DNA from 2 places in the Parabacteroides sp. AF18-52 genome. Region 2 is predicted to be linked to the other one. Evidence: riboswitches for the same ligand, from Rfam matches in the RefSeq annotation. Region 2 holds a riboswitch; the other holds the start of a gene.
The links. Region 2 has a riboswitch for cobalamin ahead of DWX23_RS06015 (TonB-dependent siderophore receptor). Riboswitches for the same ligand answer to the same signal wherever they lie in the genome.
Positions count from the first base shown of each region.

Region 1: another riboswitch for cobalamin. It lies ahead of DWX23_RS10620 (ribonucleoside-diphosphate reductase subunit alpha); the one in region 2 lies ahead of DWX23_RS06015 (TonB-dependent siderophore receptor).

Region 1 is NZ_QUGR01000005.1:116,277-125,009, forward strand. It holds gene rfbB (dTDP-glucose 4,6-dehydratase) at 1-736, opposite strand, end outside; gene rfbC (dTDP-4-dehydrorhamnose 3,5-epimerase) at 745-1,305, opposite strand; tRNA gene DWX23_RS10605 (tRNA-Cys) at 1,464-1,535, shown strand; tRNA gene DWX23_RS10610 (tRNA-Cys) at 1,572-1,643, shown strand; gene DWX23_RS10615 (AGE family epimerase/isomerase) at 1,872-3,455, shown strand; cobalamin riboswitch at 3,906-4,124, shown strand; gene DWX23_RS10620 (ribonucleoside-diphosphate reductase subunit alpha) at 4,189-6,708, shown strand; gene DWX23_RS10625 (ribonucleotide-diphosphate reductase subunit beta) at 6,724-7,773, shown strand; gene DWX23_RS10630 (N-acetylmuramoyl-L-alanine amidase) at 7,850-8,440, opposite strand; gene DWX23_RS25265 (hypothetical protein) at 8,502-8,636, opposite strand; gene DWX23_RS10635 (protease inhibitor I42 family protein) at 8,657-8,733, opposite strand, start outside.
Region 2 is NZ_QUGR01000002.1:616,968-625,700, reverse strand. It holds gene atpD (F0F1 ATP synthase subunit beta) at 1-1,328, opposite strand, end outside; gene DWX23_RS06020 (threonine/serine exporter ThrE family protein) at 1,700-3,034, opposite strand; cobalamin riboswitch at 3,083-3,365, opposite strand; cobalamin riboswitch at 3,479-3,675, shown strand; gene DWX23_RS06015 (TonB-dependent siderophore receptor) at 3,708-5,708, shown strand; gene DWX23_RS06010 (YncE family protein) at 5,726-6,826, shown strand; gene DWX23_RS06005 (ABC transporter substrate-binding protein) at 6,828-7,946, shown strand.

The DNA.
Region 1 (8,733 bases), on a different contig from region 2:
GAATAACCGCATCGATAGCTTTACAATGATCTTCCACATACAACCAGTCCCGAACATTGGTACCGTCGCCATACACCGGCAAAGATTTCCCTTCCAGGATATTTTTGATAATAAGCGGAATCAGTTTTTCCGGGAAATGATAGGGACCATAGTTGTTGGAACAACGGGTAATACTTACCGGCATTTTATAAGTATCGGAATATGCCTTTACAAACAAATCGGCACTGGTCTTGGAAGCGCTATACGGACTTCTCGGGTCCAGCGGAGTCGTTTCATGGAAATAACCTTCCGCTCCAAGACTGCCATACACCTCATCCGTCGATACCTGGTGGAAACGTACGCCTTCACGCCACTGCGGATAACCGGTCTCCTCTTTTCCCGTCACCCAGGCTTTGCGCGCAGCGTCCAGCAGGTTTTGTGTTCCCAGAATATTCGTCACTAGGAACAACTGCGGATTTTCAATACTACGATCTACATGGCTTTCTGCAGCAAAATTGACTACATAATCGAAATTATACTTTGCAAAAAGTTCATCAACCAGCGTACGGTCACAGATATCCCCCTTTACAAACTCACAACGTTTGCCATCGATATCTCCTGCTATTGTACCCAGATTACCTGCATAAGTAAGCAAGTCGAGAACTACAATCTTTATATCCTGATGCTCTGCCAGCATATATTTGATAAAGTTGGCACCAATAAAACCAGCGGCACCCGTAACCAGATAAGTCTTCATCGTCCGTATTATTTATATGTAAAATTATATTCTGCCTCACTTAAGAGAGGCGCTTTTGTATCTTTCTCTGATAAAGTTAGAGATTCCGTGTCGGAAATCCTCCAATCGACCCCAATCGAAGGATCATCAAAACGAAGTCCCCTTTCATGACTCGGCATGTAAGGATTATCTACTTTATAAGTAAATACAGCTTCGTCGCTCAGTACATGAAATCCATGAGCAAATCCCTGGGGAATAAAGAACTGACGTTTATTCTCTGCTGAAAGTTCGACAGCTACATATTTTCCGAATGTCGGAGAATCGACACGGATATCCACTGCTACATCCAGAACACGTCCGGTGATCACCCGTACCAACTTCGACTGCGAATAAGGAGCCAACTGGTAATGTAATCCACGAAGTACTCCCCTGGAAGAACAGGATTCATTATCCTGAATAAAATTTATTTTACCGATATGTTGCTCGAACTCTTCTTTCTTCCAAGCTTCCATAAAATATCCCCGTGCATCATTAAAAACCTTAGGTTCAATAATCCATACACCCGGGATTTCTGTCTCAATATAATTCATCCTTTCATTTTTATAACTAACAGAAGACAAAGTAACTTCTTTTTCCTTAGTTCTGCAACTATCAACGCCTGCAAAAAGAATGAAAAAGATTTGCATAATCCAAACATAATCCTTTTCTTTGCACTCGCAAAACGATAAGACGTTATTTGAAACAAATTGGTTCCTTGGATGAGTGGCTTAGTCAGCGGTCTGCAAAACCGTGTACGGCGGTTCGAATCCGCCAGGAACCTCTAAAAAGAGTAACAGATTATCGATAAATAAATATTGGTTCCTTGGATGAGTGGCTTAGTCAGTGGTCTGCAAAACCATGTACGGCGGTTCGAATCCGCCAGGAACCTCTAAGAAAGCAGAAAGACTTCAATTAAGAATTGAAGTCTTTCTGCTTTCTTAGTATATACGTGGGTCTGTTTTTCAGGAAAGTTTCAACCTGTAATTTGTAAACCGAAGCTATCAAAAAACAAATTATGTCGTTCAAACAGGGTTTTATGCTGTCTGTGGAATATTTTTTGTCATCCGGTCGAAGTCCTCTACTTTTGCGGCGTGAAATAAAAATCAAGGAAACAAAAATGAAACAAAAAACATTTCTACTATTGGCTGCTGCTACTCTATTGGCAGCCTGTACCCCTTCTCCTAAACAGGTTTCGACCACTGAAATCGTGGAAATAACAAATACACTGCCACAAAAGAGGACAAATGTTTATAATGTAGATTCACTGGTAAAAGATCCCTGTAATAACCCGGAATTATGGATAGGACATCTGGAGAACGACCTGATGAAATTCTGGAACGGAAAGAATATACCAGAAGGAAAAAGTATCTTCTTCTCTACGTTCAGAAGCAACGACGGACAGGTCATTCCACAAGATACGGCACAATGGCCGACAGAATATAAGGAAGCGATGAAAGTTGCCGACCTGAAAGGGCTGGTGGAAGACGCAACCCAATATAACTATATCCGTGCCCATTCACGCCAGACTTTCGCATACGGCATTGCGTATAATATGACAGGAAATACCGATTATCTGCAAAAATGCCGCCAGGGAGCAATGGCGATCCTACAGGCAATGGACGAAAACAACGGCTTGTATAACAAACAAGATATCAATACCGGCGAATGGATGGACCCTGCCGACAAACGTAACAGTCAGGATCTGGCTTACGGAATAACCGGATTAGGCTATTATTACTACCTGACTCATGACGAAGCGGTTCTGAAACCATTACTTGCTGCGCGTAAATACATCTTCGATACTTATTTTGACGAAGGTAAAGATTTTCTGACCTGGCTACCCACATCAGTAATGGAAGGGAATGACAATGTAGAGATCGTCTCCCAACTGGACCAGTTGTATGCTTATATGCTCTGGGTCACTCCCTCTCTGCCAGAACCTTACCAGACAGAATGGAAAGCCGACTTGAAAAAACTGGCGAATGTAATGATAAACCATTTCTACAGCGAACGTTACGGTACTTTCTGGGGAAGTGCCACAAATGACCTGTCTAAAGAGTTAGGTACAGATCATACCGACTTCGGTCACTCTGTAAAAGCGATGTGGGTCATTTATGAGATCGGCAAAATCACCGACGATATTGCTTATGTAAATTTTGCCCGCGAAAAGATCAAAGTCATTTTAAACCGTGCATATATCGATGGAGACGGTTCATGGGCACGTCGTTACAATGCAGACGGTACATTAGACAAAGACAAAGAATGGTGGGGATTAGCCGAGCTCGATCAGGCTGCAGCTATACTTTCCTTGAATGACCCTTCTTATCTGCGGTTTACAAACAATACGTATAAATACTGGTTCGAATACATGGTCGACAAGCAGAATGGCGAAATCTGGCACATGGTAGATGCCGAAACCAACCTACCGTCACCGGAATACCCTAAGATACATGCCTGGAAGACATCTTTACACAGTTTCGAGCACTGTTTCCTGGGTTACGTGATCTCAAGCTATCACCGCAATCAACCTGTGACACTCTATTACGCATTTACAGAAAAAGAACCGGTTTCTTCCAGAAACGTTAATCCTTATTTCTTACGTGGTCATATCAAAGAGCAGAAAAAAGGAAACGTAATCGCATTAGATAATAACGAAAAAGGACGTAACGTTGTAGAGATAACGTTCGATTATATACATTAAATTCACGACCCTAACCCTCATAAACAATAATACTTGCATGGAAGGTGTGTCTACTTATATAGGTGCACCTTCCTTTTTTTTATCCATGCCTAGTCCTAAAAAGCGTTACACCTATCCGTACAAATAAATGCAGCCCGACAATCATTTTTCTATCTTATTAGAAAACTTACATCCAAAAAGATAATCCTTAACTTCTGTACAGTTCCGTATTTCACCGGCGAACCGGAACTGGATACTTATAAAGCAAAGATTCTGAAGGAAAAATAGCAGAATGACATTTCAACATCCAAAGCATAAAAATCAGGATGTTTGATAACATGAATAACATAATTTTTCTCATTCATATATTTTAAACCCGTTATAACATTATAGGATAGACGCTTACGAAAAATCGGTCATCATCTCTATTTCTTTTAACGTATTCCATGCTATTGGATTCCCAAATTCTGCTACCTTTGCTTTTGAACTGGTTCCGGATGGATTTCCTTTCATTCGGATTAAAAGGGAATCGGGTGAAAATCCCGAACAGTCCCGCTGCTGTAAAACTCCGCTCTACTTTCCGATAAAGACAATTGCCACTGGAGGTCATCCCCTTAAAGGGAGGACACCGGGAAGGTATCGGAAATTAAGGAGTCAGTCAGAAGACCTGCCGTTCATTAAAGGCTGTTTCTACTCGTGGGGATAGGGGAACAGTACGAAAGTATACTCTAATTTTATTTTTCAAAAGTATCTCATGGAAATAACCAAGAGAAATGGGGCATCCGAACCTTATAACAGGGAGAAAATAACCGTTGCCATCCGGAAAAGCTTTGCCAGTACCGGACAGGAAATAACGGACGAAAACATCCGCAGCATGGTGGATGAAGTGGAGCGTTTTGTAAACAGCAATGTAGCAAACCGCAGTGTAGAACGCATTCAGGACGAAGTGGAACGTAGCCTAATGGAACATGGTTTTTATGCCGAAGCTAAAAACTATATACTCTATCGCTGGCAACGGACGGAACGAAGGAAAGCCCTCAATCACATTACACATGAAGTGGGCGATACGACCATAATGGAGACACTCAAGGGTATACAGGATAAATTCACAGCCAACGAATATAGTCTGACTATACTGGCTGAGAAGTTTTTCAGTTTCTGCAAACCGGAAATGCCATCCAAAGAACGGCTGACAGCACTCATCAAAGCGGCTGTGGAACTAACTACGCAGGAAGCTCCCGACTGGGAGTTCATCGCTGCCCGCCTGCTCAACTTCCAATTGGCAAAGAAACTAAAAAAGCAGGAAGAAGCTGTCGGTTTCCATACATTCTATGATAAATTAAGCTATCTCACCAACGAAGGATTATATGGTAACTATATACTGGCTAATTACTCTCAGCAAGAGATAGAAGAAGCTGCCGGATTTATCTGTCCGGAAAGAAATGAACTGTTTAATTATTCAGGACTGGATTTACTGGCGAAACGCTACCTTATCCGTACTCGTTCCCATGAACCGGTTGAGTCCGTACAGGAAATGTTTCTGGGAATCGCCCTGCATCTTGCCATGCCCGAACAGCACGACCGGATGTTGTGGGTTAAAAAGTTCTATGACCTGTTAAGCAGCCTTCAGGTTACAATGGCCACTCCTACGCTTTCCAACGCACGCAAGCCTTATCACCAACTTTCCAGTTGCTTTATCGATACCGTACCCGACAGTCTGGAAGGTATTTACCGCAGTATCGACAACTTCGCAATGGTTAGTAAGTTTGGCGGTGGTATGGGAATGTACTTTGGAAAAGTGCGTGCCACAGGTGGTAATATACGAGGATTTAAAGGAGTCGCCGGAGGTGTGATCCGCTGGATGAAATTGGTAAACGATACAGCTGTTGCTGTCGATCAGTTAGGTATGCGGCAAGGAGCTGTAGCTGTGTATCTCGACGTATGGCACAAAGATCTACCCGAATTTCTCCAGCTCCGTACCAACAACGGCGATGACCGGATGAAGGCCCATGATATATTCCCGGCAGTATGTTATCCTGACCTGTTCTGGCGTATGGCAAAAGAAGACCTGAATCAAATATGGTATCTGTTTTGCCCGAATGAGATAATGACTATCAAAGGATATTGCCTAGAAGATTATTATGGCGAAGAATGGGAACAAAGATATCTGGACTGCGTGAACGATAACCGTCTTTCAAAACGTAGTATAAATATTAAAGATATTGTCAGGCTGGTATTACGCTCGGCTGTAGAAACCGGTACTCCTTTCACTTTCAACCGTGACACCGTAAACCGTGCCAACCCAAATCCCCACCGGGGTATTATTTACTGTTCGAACTTATGTACGGAAATAGCACAGAACATGTCATCCATCGAATCCGTATCTACTGAAATCCTCACTGAGAACGGTGATACGGTCGTGGTGAAAACAGTTCGCCCAGGCGATTTCGTGGTATGTAACCTAGCCAGCTTATCACTTGGGCATTTGCCATTGGAAGATGAACAACAGATGAAAGAAAAGGTAGCGACAGTGGTCCGTGCACTCGATAATGTGATCGACCTTAATTTCTATCCCGTACCCTTTGCACAGATAACGAATCATCGTTACCGCAGTATCGGCCTTGGGGTAAGCGGTTACCATCACGCGCTTGCCGTACGCGGCATCCGTTGGGAAAGCGATGAACATCTGACTTTTATGGACAAAGTATTTGAGCGTATCAACTATGCGGCTATTGAAGCGAGTGCTGAATTGGCGAAAGAAAAAGGCCGGTACGAATATTTTGAAGGAAGCGACTGGCAAACCGGAGCTTATTTCATGAAACGTGGATATAAATCAGTAGAATGGAACCGGTTACAGGAAAAAGTCAGGATAAATGGCATGAGAAATGCCTATCTTCTTGCCATAGCTCCCACCAGCAGTACAAGCATTATCTCCGGGACAACAGCAGGAGTAGATCCGGCAATGAAACGTTTCTTCCTCGAAGAGAAAAAAGGTACCATGCTCCCACGCGTGGCTCCTGCCCTGTCGGACAAGACTTATTGGTTATATAAAAGCGCCTACCAGATAGACCAGCAATGGAGTATCCGTGCTGCGGGTGTCCGGCAACAACATATCGATCAGGCACAAAGTATGAACCTCTATATCACCAACGAGTTCACCATGAAGCAATTGCTCAACCTCTACCTGCTGGCTTGGGAATGCGGAGTGAAAACGGTATATTATGTTCGAAGTAAATCACTGGAAATAGAAGAATGCGAAAGTTGTACATCATAAAAAACTAAAAGAACAATGGAAACAAAAATATTAAAGAAGAACGCCTTGTTCAATCCGGAAGGCGACACAGAAATCCGTCTCCGGAAAATGATCGGCGGAAATACCACCAATTTGAACGACTTCAATAATATGCGTTACAAATGGGTGAGCAGTTGGTATCGTCAGGCAATGAACAATTTCTGGATACCGGAAGAGATCAACTTGTCACAAGATACAAAGGATTATCCTCATCTGGAACCAGCTGAGCGGACAGCTTACAACAAAATCCTCAGTTTCCTGGTCTTCCTCGATTCTCTACAGAATAACAACCTGCCGGCTATCAGTGAATACATCACCGCCAACGAAGTCAATCTTTGTCTTCATATCCAGGCTTTTCAGGAATGTGTACATAGCCAAAGCTATAGTTATATGCTCGATTCTATTTGCAGTCCCGAAGAACGCAATGATATCCTCTATCAATGGAAAACGGATGAGCACTTATTGAAAAGAAATACGTTCATCGGCAATTGTTACAACGAGTTTCAGGAGAGCCAGAACGGCTTTACATTGATGAAAACCCTGATAGCAAATTACATTCTGGAAGGTATTTATTTCTATAGCGGTTTCATGTTCTTTTACAACCTGAGCCGTAACGGAAAGATGTCCGGGTCCGCCCAGGAAATACGCTATATCAACCGGGATGAAAATACGCATCTATGGTTATTCCGTAACATCATTCTCGAACTGAAAAAAGAAGAACCCGAACTCTTTACACCCGATAAGGTTAAAGTGTACGAGGAAATGATGCATGAAGGAGTGAGACAGGAAACGGAATGGGGACAATATGTGATAGGCAACAACATCCAGGGACTCAACCAGCAAATGGTGGCAGATTATATCCGCTATTTAGGTAATATCCGTTGGCTCAGTCTAGGTTACGAACCGCTGTTTGATGATAACCGCAAGGAGCCGGAAAGCATGCACTGGGTATCGCAATATTCAAATGCCAATATGGTGAAGACAGACTTCTTCGAAGCCAAAAGTACAGCCTATGCCAAAAGTACGGCATTGGAAGATGATTTGTAACAGATCCTCCTTTTAAATCGAATAACAAGGGACCGGATATATGAATAATGTGTATCCGGACTCTTATCTAAATTTATTATTCTTCTGGTATTAAAACTGTTTTGAGGTATTTTAAAATAGCCTGTACATGTATATCAGCAATTATCGCTCTTCCCTTTTCCGAACAAAGAAACAAAAAATCGTCCCAGGTATCCATAAATAGATTTTCAGTAAGAATAGCTGGGCAATTGGTATGCTTTAGAATAAACAAAGGATCATATTTCAAACCTCTGTTCCTGAAAGGGAAATTCGTGTCATGCCGGGATGTCACTTCTTCTGAAAAGACCGAAGCGATTTTTTGAGAAGTCATGGCATCACGGGTATAAAAGACTTCCCATCCTGTTCCACCTCCTGCATTAGCATGAATAGAAACAAGCATGCAGTTTGTCTTTCCAACCTGATTGGAAATAGTATTCACCCGGTTACAGCGTTCCTGGAGTGAGACATCATTAATTTCCTTTACTATCAGCTCACAATCTATATTTTTTTGAGTTAGTGTTTCATGTACCCGCCTTGCAATATCCCGATTAAATTCCCATTCAAACAAACGTCTGCTTTCATTCGGCCATTCCGGAGAACGTTTGCCCGGAGTTTCTATACCATGCCCATTATCGATCAATATCTTCATAAAATAAAAAGTTAAAAGGAGCTACTAAATATATCACCAGCTCCTTTTATGAATAAAATGATTAGCCTTCCAATCCTATTTCAAAAAACAACGTTGTACCCTTTGTACGGTAAGTAGCAACAGCATCCCAAATCACACGAAATTCCTGTATAAAACCTGCTGCATTTACACATGCAATTCTATTTACTTCCTGCATAATTGTCTTGGTTTTTATTATTAATCTCTCAAAAACGGAACAATTTTAGTGATCATCACTTCACCACCATAGCAAGGCAAAGCCTGATGAACATATA
Region 2 (8,733 bases):
TGCGACAGGAAGCGTTGTACGCGGCGGGCGCGGTTAACCGTCTGGCGGTCCTCGTCCGAAAGTTCCTCCATACCCAGGATTGAGATGATGTCCTGCAATTCCTTGTTACGCTGGAGGATCTGTTTTACACGCTGGGCTGTTTCGTAATGTTCCTTGCCGACAACCAGCGGGTCGAGGATACGGGAAGTCGATTCCAACGGGTCGACAGCCGGATAGATACCGAGCTCCGTGATCTTACGGCTCAACACGGTGGTTGCATCTAGGTGTGTAAAGGTGGTTGCCGGAGCCGGGTCTGTCAAGTCGTCGGCGGGCACATACACTGCTTGTACGGATGTGATGGAACCTTTCTTTGTCGAAGTGATGCGTTCCTGCATAGCACCCATTTCTGTTGCCAGGGTCGGTTGATAACCTACGGCAGACGGCATACGTCCCAACAGGGCGGATACTTCCGAACCGGCTTGCGTGAAACGGAAGATATTATCGATAAAGAACAGGATATCGCGTGTCTCGCCCTCCGGAGCCAGGTCGCGGAACGATTCGGCTATTGTTAAACCGGATAGGGCCACCGAAGAACGTGCTCCCGGGGGTTCGTTCATCTGCCCGAAAACCAGGGTAGCCTGCGATTTCGCCAGTTCTTCATGGTCTATCTTCGACAGGTCCCAATGACCGGCTTCCATACTTTCTTTAAATTCCTTACCATAACGGATCACGTTCGACTGGATCATCTCCCGCAGCAGGTCGTTACCTTCACGGGTACGTTCACCTACACCGGCGAAAACAGAGAATCCGTTGTTCTTTTTGGCAATGTTATTGATCAGTTCCATGATAAGAACTGTCTTACCTACGCCGGCACCACCGAAAAGTCCGATTTTACCACCCTTGGAATAAGGTTCCAGCAGATCGATCACTTTAATACCTGTGTAAAGGACGTCTTTACTGGTTGTTAAATCCTCAAACTTCGGTGGTTCACGATGGATGGGAAGAGCTCCTTTACGATCCAGTTCTTCCATCCCGTCGATCGAATCACCGGTCACATTCATCAAACGCCCTTTTACCTGGTCGCCAACAGGCATGGTAATGGGCGAACCGCATGATACGGCTTTCATTCCTCGCTGCAGTCCGTCCGTCGTGTCCATAGCCACTGTACGGACTGTGTTTTCCCCAATATGCTGCTGTACTTCAACAATCAGCACTTTTCCATTGGGGCGGGTTATCTCCATTGCATCGTGGATGCGTGGTAACACGATTTTCTCTTCTTTTTCATTATCGAAGTGAATATCCACTACCGGACCGATAACCTGCGAAACATAACCTTTTGTTTCTCCCATACAATTCTTTTTCTCCTCGTCTAATTATTTTTCAACGCTGCAATATTACGAAAACAACCCGCCGGAAACCCGAAGATATTACTTTTTTGGCTTTTTTGCACTTAGTTAAACTTTAAACTAATTTGTGTTGTGTTTTGAAATGAACCAACCATTTTGAAATATGGAACAATTCGGAGCGGTAAAGGCCCTTCCTATTTGTCAATAATGGGTTATTTTAGGGCTGAATGCAAAGTGAAGGGGAAATCGTTGTAGTGTTTCCCTTTGTTAAAAAAACAGTTTATTATAATCGTTTCTATATTAATATATGTAAGAGGCTACCTCAAAATTGTATGGGGTAGCCTCTTATTTTTTATATTAGGAATAATAAATTTTTACCATTCAAGGAATTTTCCACGTTGCCGGCGTTTCTCCAATTCTTCTTGTAGATGTCGCTGCCGGTCCTTGGCTATATATTGACGGGCAAAGATATTAGGAACAGCAACACCTAGCGATATACAGAGAATGATAAGAGCGGAATTGATACCGTTGAAGAAAGCGTTCGTTACCTCACCGATCACTCCATGCAGATTGATAAATGCCAATAAAGAGCGGTACATCAGGACACCCGGGATCATGGGGATAACTGACGGGATCGTTAATACGTGATTAGGCACATGAAACCAGTGGACTGCTTTCACTGCGAGTACGCTGACAACGAAACTACCCATAAACGAACCGATCACAGGACCGTAACCCAGTTCGAAGTTTACGAAGTTGCGGGTACATACGGCAATGATACCTCCAACGGCAACAACCCATAACAGACGGCGCTGGATATTGAAGATCATAGAGAATCCGATAGCCGCGATAGCTGCAGCGATTGCATACACATAATACGGATCATGCGGAACCATACTTAACTCACTGAACTTATGGTCGATCGCAACGTCGTTCATGACAAGTATGCGCAATGCGAATGCAATACCGAACGTCATCGCAACTACCATCATAGCCGTGTTGGCGGCACGTGTCATCCCGACGAGCAGATGGTTATCGAGCATATCGTCCACGAAGTTGATCAAAGGTACTCCCGGTACAATGAACAGGGCACAGGCGAGTAGCGGATGATAAGGCGTCTCGGACAATCCCGAGAAGGAAGAAAGATACGCAGTGCAGGTCGCGGCAAAAGCGGCGAGTGCTATACTCATATATACATTTAATCCGGCTTCTATGCATCGGGCACGTATCCTGAAACCGATAAATGCGCAAATGGAAGCAAACAGAAAGGCGATCCAGTCGGAACCGAACAATTTACAGAAGCCGCCACAGGCGAATCCAGCACCGATAGCTACGATATAAGGTGTATAATTCCGGGGCTTTTTGGCTATCTTTTCCAATTCCTCTTCATATTTGTCCAATGAATAGTCCTCTTCGATAGCACACCATGAAAGATCGCTGATCTGCGAGATCGCAGTCATGTTGATACCATGTTTCTCACATTTCTGGAATTTGGAAAACGAGTTTCTTTCATCACTTACATTGACCATGATCATGGTCCACCGGATATCGATGTGTAATTTCTCTTCCGGAATACCCATAAATGCTGCTACTCGTTTCATGTTCCGTTCAATACGGTTGGTATCGGCAGCACTTTCCATCAATAATTTGCCTGTACGCAGCAAAAGGTCCAGTTTACGTCGTAATAACAATACTTCCTTGTCTGTCATCTTTTTGTTTAATTCTAAAATGTTACATCCTTATCCTAACCCACGAGGATATGAGTCTCAACGAACGGCAGGTCTTCTGACTGACTCCTATCCTAAAAGCCTTCCCGACGGAATAGTTGACAGTTGACATGTGACAGTTGACAGATAAAATACGGACAGAAAAACTGTCATTTGTCAACTTTCCACTGTCAACTGAATCGTCAGTGGCAAAAGTAGTATTAGGCTGTTAACGGAGCTTCACAGCAGCGGGACTGTCCGGGATTTACACCCGGTTCCCTTTTAATCCGTATTCCCGAACGGGAGCTACGAAACCAATTCGGGCGCAAAGGTACTGATTTTTTCATTATGTTCATCTGTTCCCATTTATTTGTGTATTCAGATTGGTAATATTTGAAAGTGACCGGTCTGGTAGTTGAGATTACCGATATATTTCGTACTTTTGTCATCGGATTATGGTGTAACGGTTTAGTTTTCGCTATCTGTTAGTAAAAGGGAATCCGGTGCAAGTCCGGAACTGTACCCGTAGCTGTAAGTTCTGTAACCCCGGCAATCTTGTTGCCACTGGGAATTTATGATTCCTGGGAAGGCGGCCGGTCATGGGAGAACAAGTCAGAAAACCTGCCATTATTTTATATGCGATACCTCGGGTATAGGTGTTGATAGACCTGGATATATGCGAATATTATATGTTAAAATGATTGTATGCCTGGCAGGCATATTTTTGTGCGTACCTACTATGTACGCACAGACAATTGATACGACAGCTTATCACCAGCTTTCCGGTGTTGAGGTGGTGGAAAAGGCACGTCCTTCCACAACCCGTGAAGCAACTCCCCTGCAAATAATGGACCGTTCCGGAATTGAACGCCTGGGAATACAGGATCTTTCGGAAGCGGTGAAGCGTTTCTCCGGTGCAACAGTGAAGGATTACGGTGGGATAGGGGGATTGAAGACGGTTTCCGTGCGTAGCCTGGGTGCACAGCATACGGCTGTCAGCTACGATGGGGTAACGATCACGGATGCCCAGAGCGGACAGGTGGATATCAGCCGCTTTTCACTGGACAATGTGGAGATGGTTTCACTTTCGATCGGGCAATCGGATGATATTTTCCAGACGGCGCGGATGTATGCATCGGCAGGGGCGTTGAGTGTGAAGACACGTAGACCTGTATTTGATGGAAAACCGATGAATCTTCAGGCGAAAGTGAAAGGAGGTTCTTTTGGTTTGTTCAACCCGATGGTTCGTTATGAACAGAAGATAAGTAACCGCTTTTCCGCTTCTTTGCATGCCGACTGGCTAAGTGCAAAAGGGGAATACCCTTTTACTTTGGTAAACGGAAATGTTGTAACCGAAGAAAAAAGGAAGAACAGCGATATTCAGGCACTTCGTCTGGAAGGAAATCTGTATGGCGATCTGGGTAAGGCGGGAACATTGACCGGTAAGGTTTATTATTACGATTCAGAACGCGGACTCCCCGGTTCGGTGATATTGTATAGCAACAGTAACCGGGAACGCTTGTGGAACAATAATTTCTTTACCCAGTTGCAGTATTCCAACAAACTAACGGACAATTTATCTTTGCAGGCACATGCCAAGTATAATTACTCTTTCAGCAAGTACCGTGATGTAAGTAATAAATACTCAGGAGGTAAGCAAGAAGATTTGAATACCCAGGAAGAGTATTACGGTTCGGTAGGCGTACTTTATTCACCCTGGAAGAACTTCTCGACTTCTCTTACGACTGATTTAGCCCATAATATGCTGGATAATAACTTTATGAATGCACCGCAACCCAAGCGTTTGACTTCACTGTCAGTGTTATCCGCCCAATATAAGAACTCTATGTTTACAGCAACAGCCGGTTTGCTGGGTACTTATATGACCGACAAAGTAAAGGCTGGCGATAAACCGGCCGACCGTAAACGTTTGTCTCCTGCGGTTAGCGTATCGTTGAGGCCTTTTCCCGATAATGCCTTTCGTGTACGTGCCTCTTACAAAGATATTTTCCGTGTCCCGACTTTCACTGATCTATATTATCTCCGTATGGGAAATACGAACCTGCAGCCGGAAAAGGCTACACAATATAATCTGGGGCTGACCTGGAGCGGAGAAGCAGGGAATCTCTTTCGTTATCTGAGTCTTTCGGCCGATGGTTATTATAATAAGGTGAAGGACAAGATTGTTGCTATTCCGACGATGTATATATGGAAGATGATGAATATGGGAGAAGTCGATATCAAAGGTTTGGATGTGAATTTCTCATCTGAAACCTCTCTGCCGGCAAAGATGACCTTACTCCTCTCTGCCACATATAGTTTTCAGAAAGCAATCGATATAACTGATCCTGATGCAAAAAATTACAAGGATCAGATACCATATACTCCGAAACATTCGGGAAATGCATCGTTGACCTTGGAGAATCCGTGGGTCAACGTCTCTTATAGCTTGACTGCGGCGGGTGACAGATATGCTTTGCCTCAAAACATAGAAAGCAACCTTATTGCCGGATATGTAGAACAGGGAATATCCCTTAACCGTGAGTTTGTGGTAAAAAAATGTAAGTTGCGTTTGCAGGGAGAAGTGATTAACCTGGGTGACAAAACATATGATATTATTCAATACTATCCAATGCCGGGTCGCTCTTGGCGTTTGAGTGTGAGTATAGTTTATTAATGATAAATAAATAAGTGATGAAAAAGAAAAATTTGCTGTATGTATCTGCACTTTGTGCTTGTATGTCTTTCTCCTTTATTGGTTGTAGTGATGATGATGATAAACAGGAAATCCCATCTCTTCCGGAACAGATTTCTTTGAATGGAGTCTATGTGTTGAATAGTGGAAACAAAGGGAATAATAACTCTTCGTTGTCATTTTATGATTTCGAGACCAAAAAGGTAGAAGCGGATATCTTTAAGAAAGTCAATGGACGCGGATTGGGAGATACAGCCAACGATATCCTGGTTTATGGCTCAAAGGCTTACATAGCTGTCACTAATTCTAATACAATAGAGGTGACAGACTTACAGGGAAAGTCTTTGAAACAAATTGTTTCCGATGGCGATCCGCTACAGCCACGTTTCTTTACTTGTTATAATGGAAAAGTGTATGTGTCATTGTATGAAGGCTATGTAGCTCGTTTGGATACAACTTCACTCTCAATTGAAAGTAAGGTAAAAGTAGGACGTAATCCCGAACAGATGGCTATAGCTAATAATAAATTGTATGTAGCAAACTCTGGTGGTGCGGATTTTAATACATCTGTAGGATATGATAAAACAGTCTCTGTCGTCGATCTTCCTACGTTTAAAGAAAAGACTAAAATAGAAGTTGTTACTAATCCGGTGAATATGCTGGCTGATAGTCAGGGTGACGTTTATTTGGTTTCTATGGGTAACTACGGGGATATACCTAATACATTTCAGAGAATTGATTCTAAAACAGATGAAGTGACAACAATTACGGAAACGAATGCAACGGAATTTGCAGCTGTAGGCGATAAACTTTATATCATTTATTCACAGTATGATGCTAACTGGAATCAGACTATTTCTTATCTCTGTTATGATGCAATAAACGAAAAGGTAATCAGTACTAATTTTATTACGGATGGAACGGATATTAAAAAGCCTTATAAAATAGGTGCTGATACCCCGTCAAACTATATTTTTGTGACTGAGTCTGATTATGCTACAAATGGTGATGTGTACACATTTAACCCGGCTGGTAAGTTACAGTTTAAATTTGAAGCAGGTCTGAATCCAATGAAAGTGATTTCGGCTGGTAATAAATAATATGAAGTTTTTTATATCCACCCTCTTTTTACTTTGCTTCACACTTAGTTGCAGTGTGAAGCAAAGTTCTTCTGAAGATCAGTCGTTTTCTTCTGATACTATCCGTTATGCCCGTGGTTTTGCCATACAGCATTTCACTGATTATACATCGGTAGAAGTCCGCGACCCTTGGGATAGTACTCGTATCTTGCAACGTTATCTGTTGGTGGATCGTGGTGCGTCGATGCCCGGTGATTTGCCTAAAGGGACGGTTGTACGGACACCTGTGAAGAATATCGTGGTTTATACCTCCGTTCATGCGGCTATTATCGATCAGCTCGATGAGGTGGATAAGATAATAGGTGTTTGTGAACCCCGTTATATGGATACTCCTGCTATTCAGGATGGTTTACGTGCCGGGAAAATAGCCGATCTGGGAGAGGCTACAGCGCCGAATATAGAAAAGATCATCGATATAGGGGCGGAGATTATTATCGCTTCCCCTTTTCAGAATGCAGGATATGGACCTGCCGAGAAACTGGGTATTCCTATCATTGAGGCTGCCGATTATATGGAGTCGTTGCCTTTGGGGCGTACCGAATGGATACGTTTCTATGGATTGCTATTCGGTAAGGAAGCGATGGCCGATTCAATCTTCCGGGAAACGGAAGACCGGTATCTGAAGTTGAAGGAGCTGGCAAAGACAGTCGCTAATCGCCCGACCGTTATCTCAGAGAAGAAATTCGGCTCTTCCTGGTACATGCCGGCGGGAGACAGCTACATTGCCCATCTGTATACCGATGCCGGTGCCGATTATATATTTAAAGATCTTCCCGGAGCAGGTAGTACACCTCTGTCTTTCGAAACCGTGCTCGATAAAGCCATCCATGCCGATATATGGCTGATCAAATATAATCAGGCAAATGATATGACATACAAAGACCTGCGTACCGAGTATACTCCCTACGAGAACTTTGATGCCTTTAAGAATCGTCGGATCTATACCTGTAATACAGGTGTTGTTCCTTACTATGAGGAGTTCCCGATCCATCCGGACTATCTGTTGAAAGATCTGGTGTGGGTATTCCATCCCGAACTATTGCCCGGTTATACGCCGCGTTATTACCGAAAGATGGAATAACGCAATTCTTCCTAAAAGTTTTTCGGATTTATTCGTTATTTGCAATAATAACTTGTAATATCCTGTTTCTTAGAATATAACGCCATTGCAAATACCCCTTTTGTTTGCAATGGCGTTTGTTATTTGTTATATACACAAAGTTTTCAAAAAGTATCTGCCATCTGTCACTTGATGGTGTAATATTCATGTTATCAAGTAATAAAGTGTTGCAGATGCTTCTTTTTATCTGCAACCTTATCTGTCATCTGTCACCTGCTTCATTGTGGAAAACTATGTGTAAGTAGGTAGGCAACTGCCTGTTAATACGGGAGATACTAGCACAAAAGTCCTGACCTATTAAAGCTACCCCGTACAGGGTAGCCTGATAGAGTGTACAGGTTGGTTTTATACGATGTACAGGGTAATTTGTCAGGGTGTACAAGGTGGGAATAATATCTCAGATCTTAGCATTTAGTTCCTCCCGTCTTAATACATAAAAGCTGCTAGAGGGGCTTCTACTATCTCCTTGTTGGTATTACAATTTCTTACTTTTAGAAAGATTTGAGCTATTCAGCTATAAACCATCAGTCATCAATAGGGCTGGTATAGTTACAGGTCCATTTGCCGTCGGTTTTAACCGACGGATAAGTAAATGCTCTATCTCTTTGGACTTTAGTCCCATTTAAAGAGTCTCTCTATGTAAAGAGAAATGTGGCTGAAGCCAATAAAGAGAAGCAACTTGTAAACCGTCAGTTAAAACTGACGGCAAATAAACCTGTAATGGCTAAGTCACTTTGATTAAGGGATA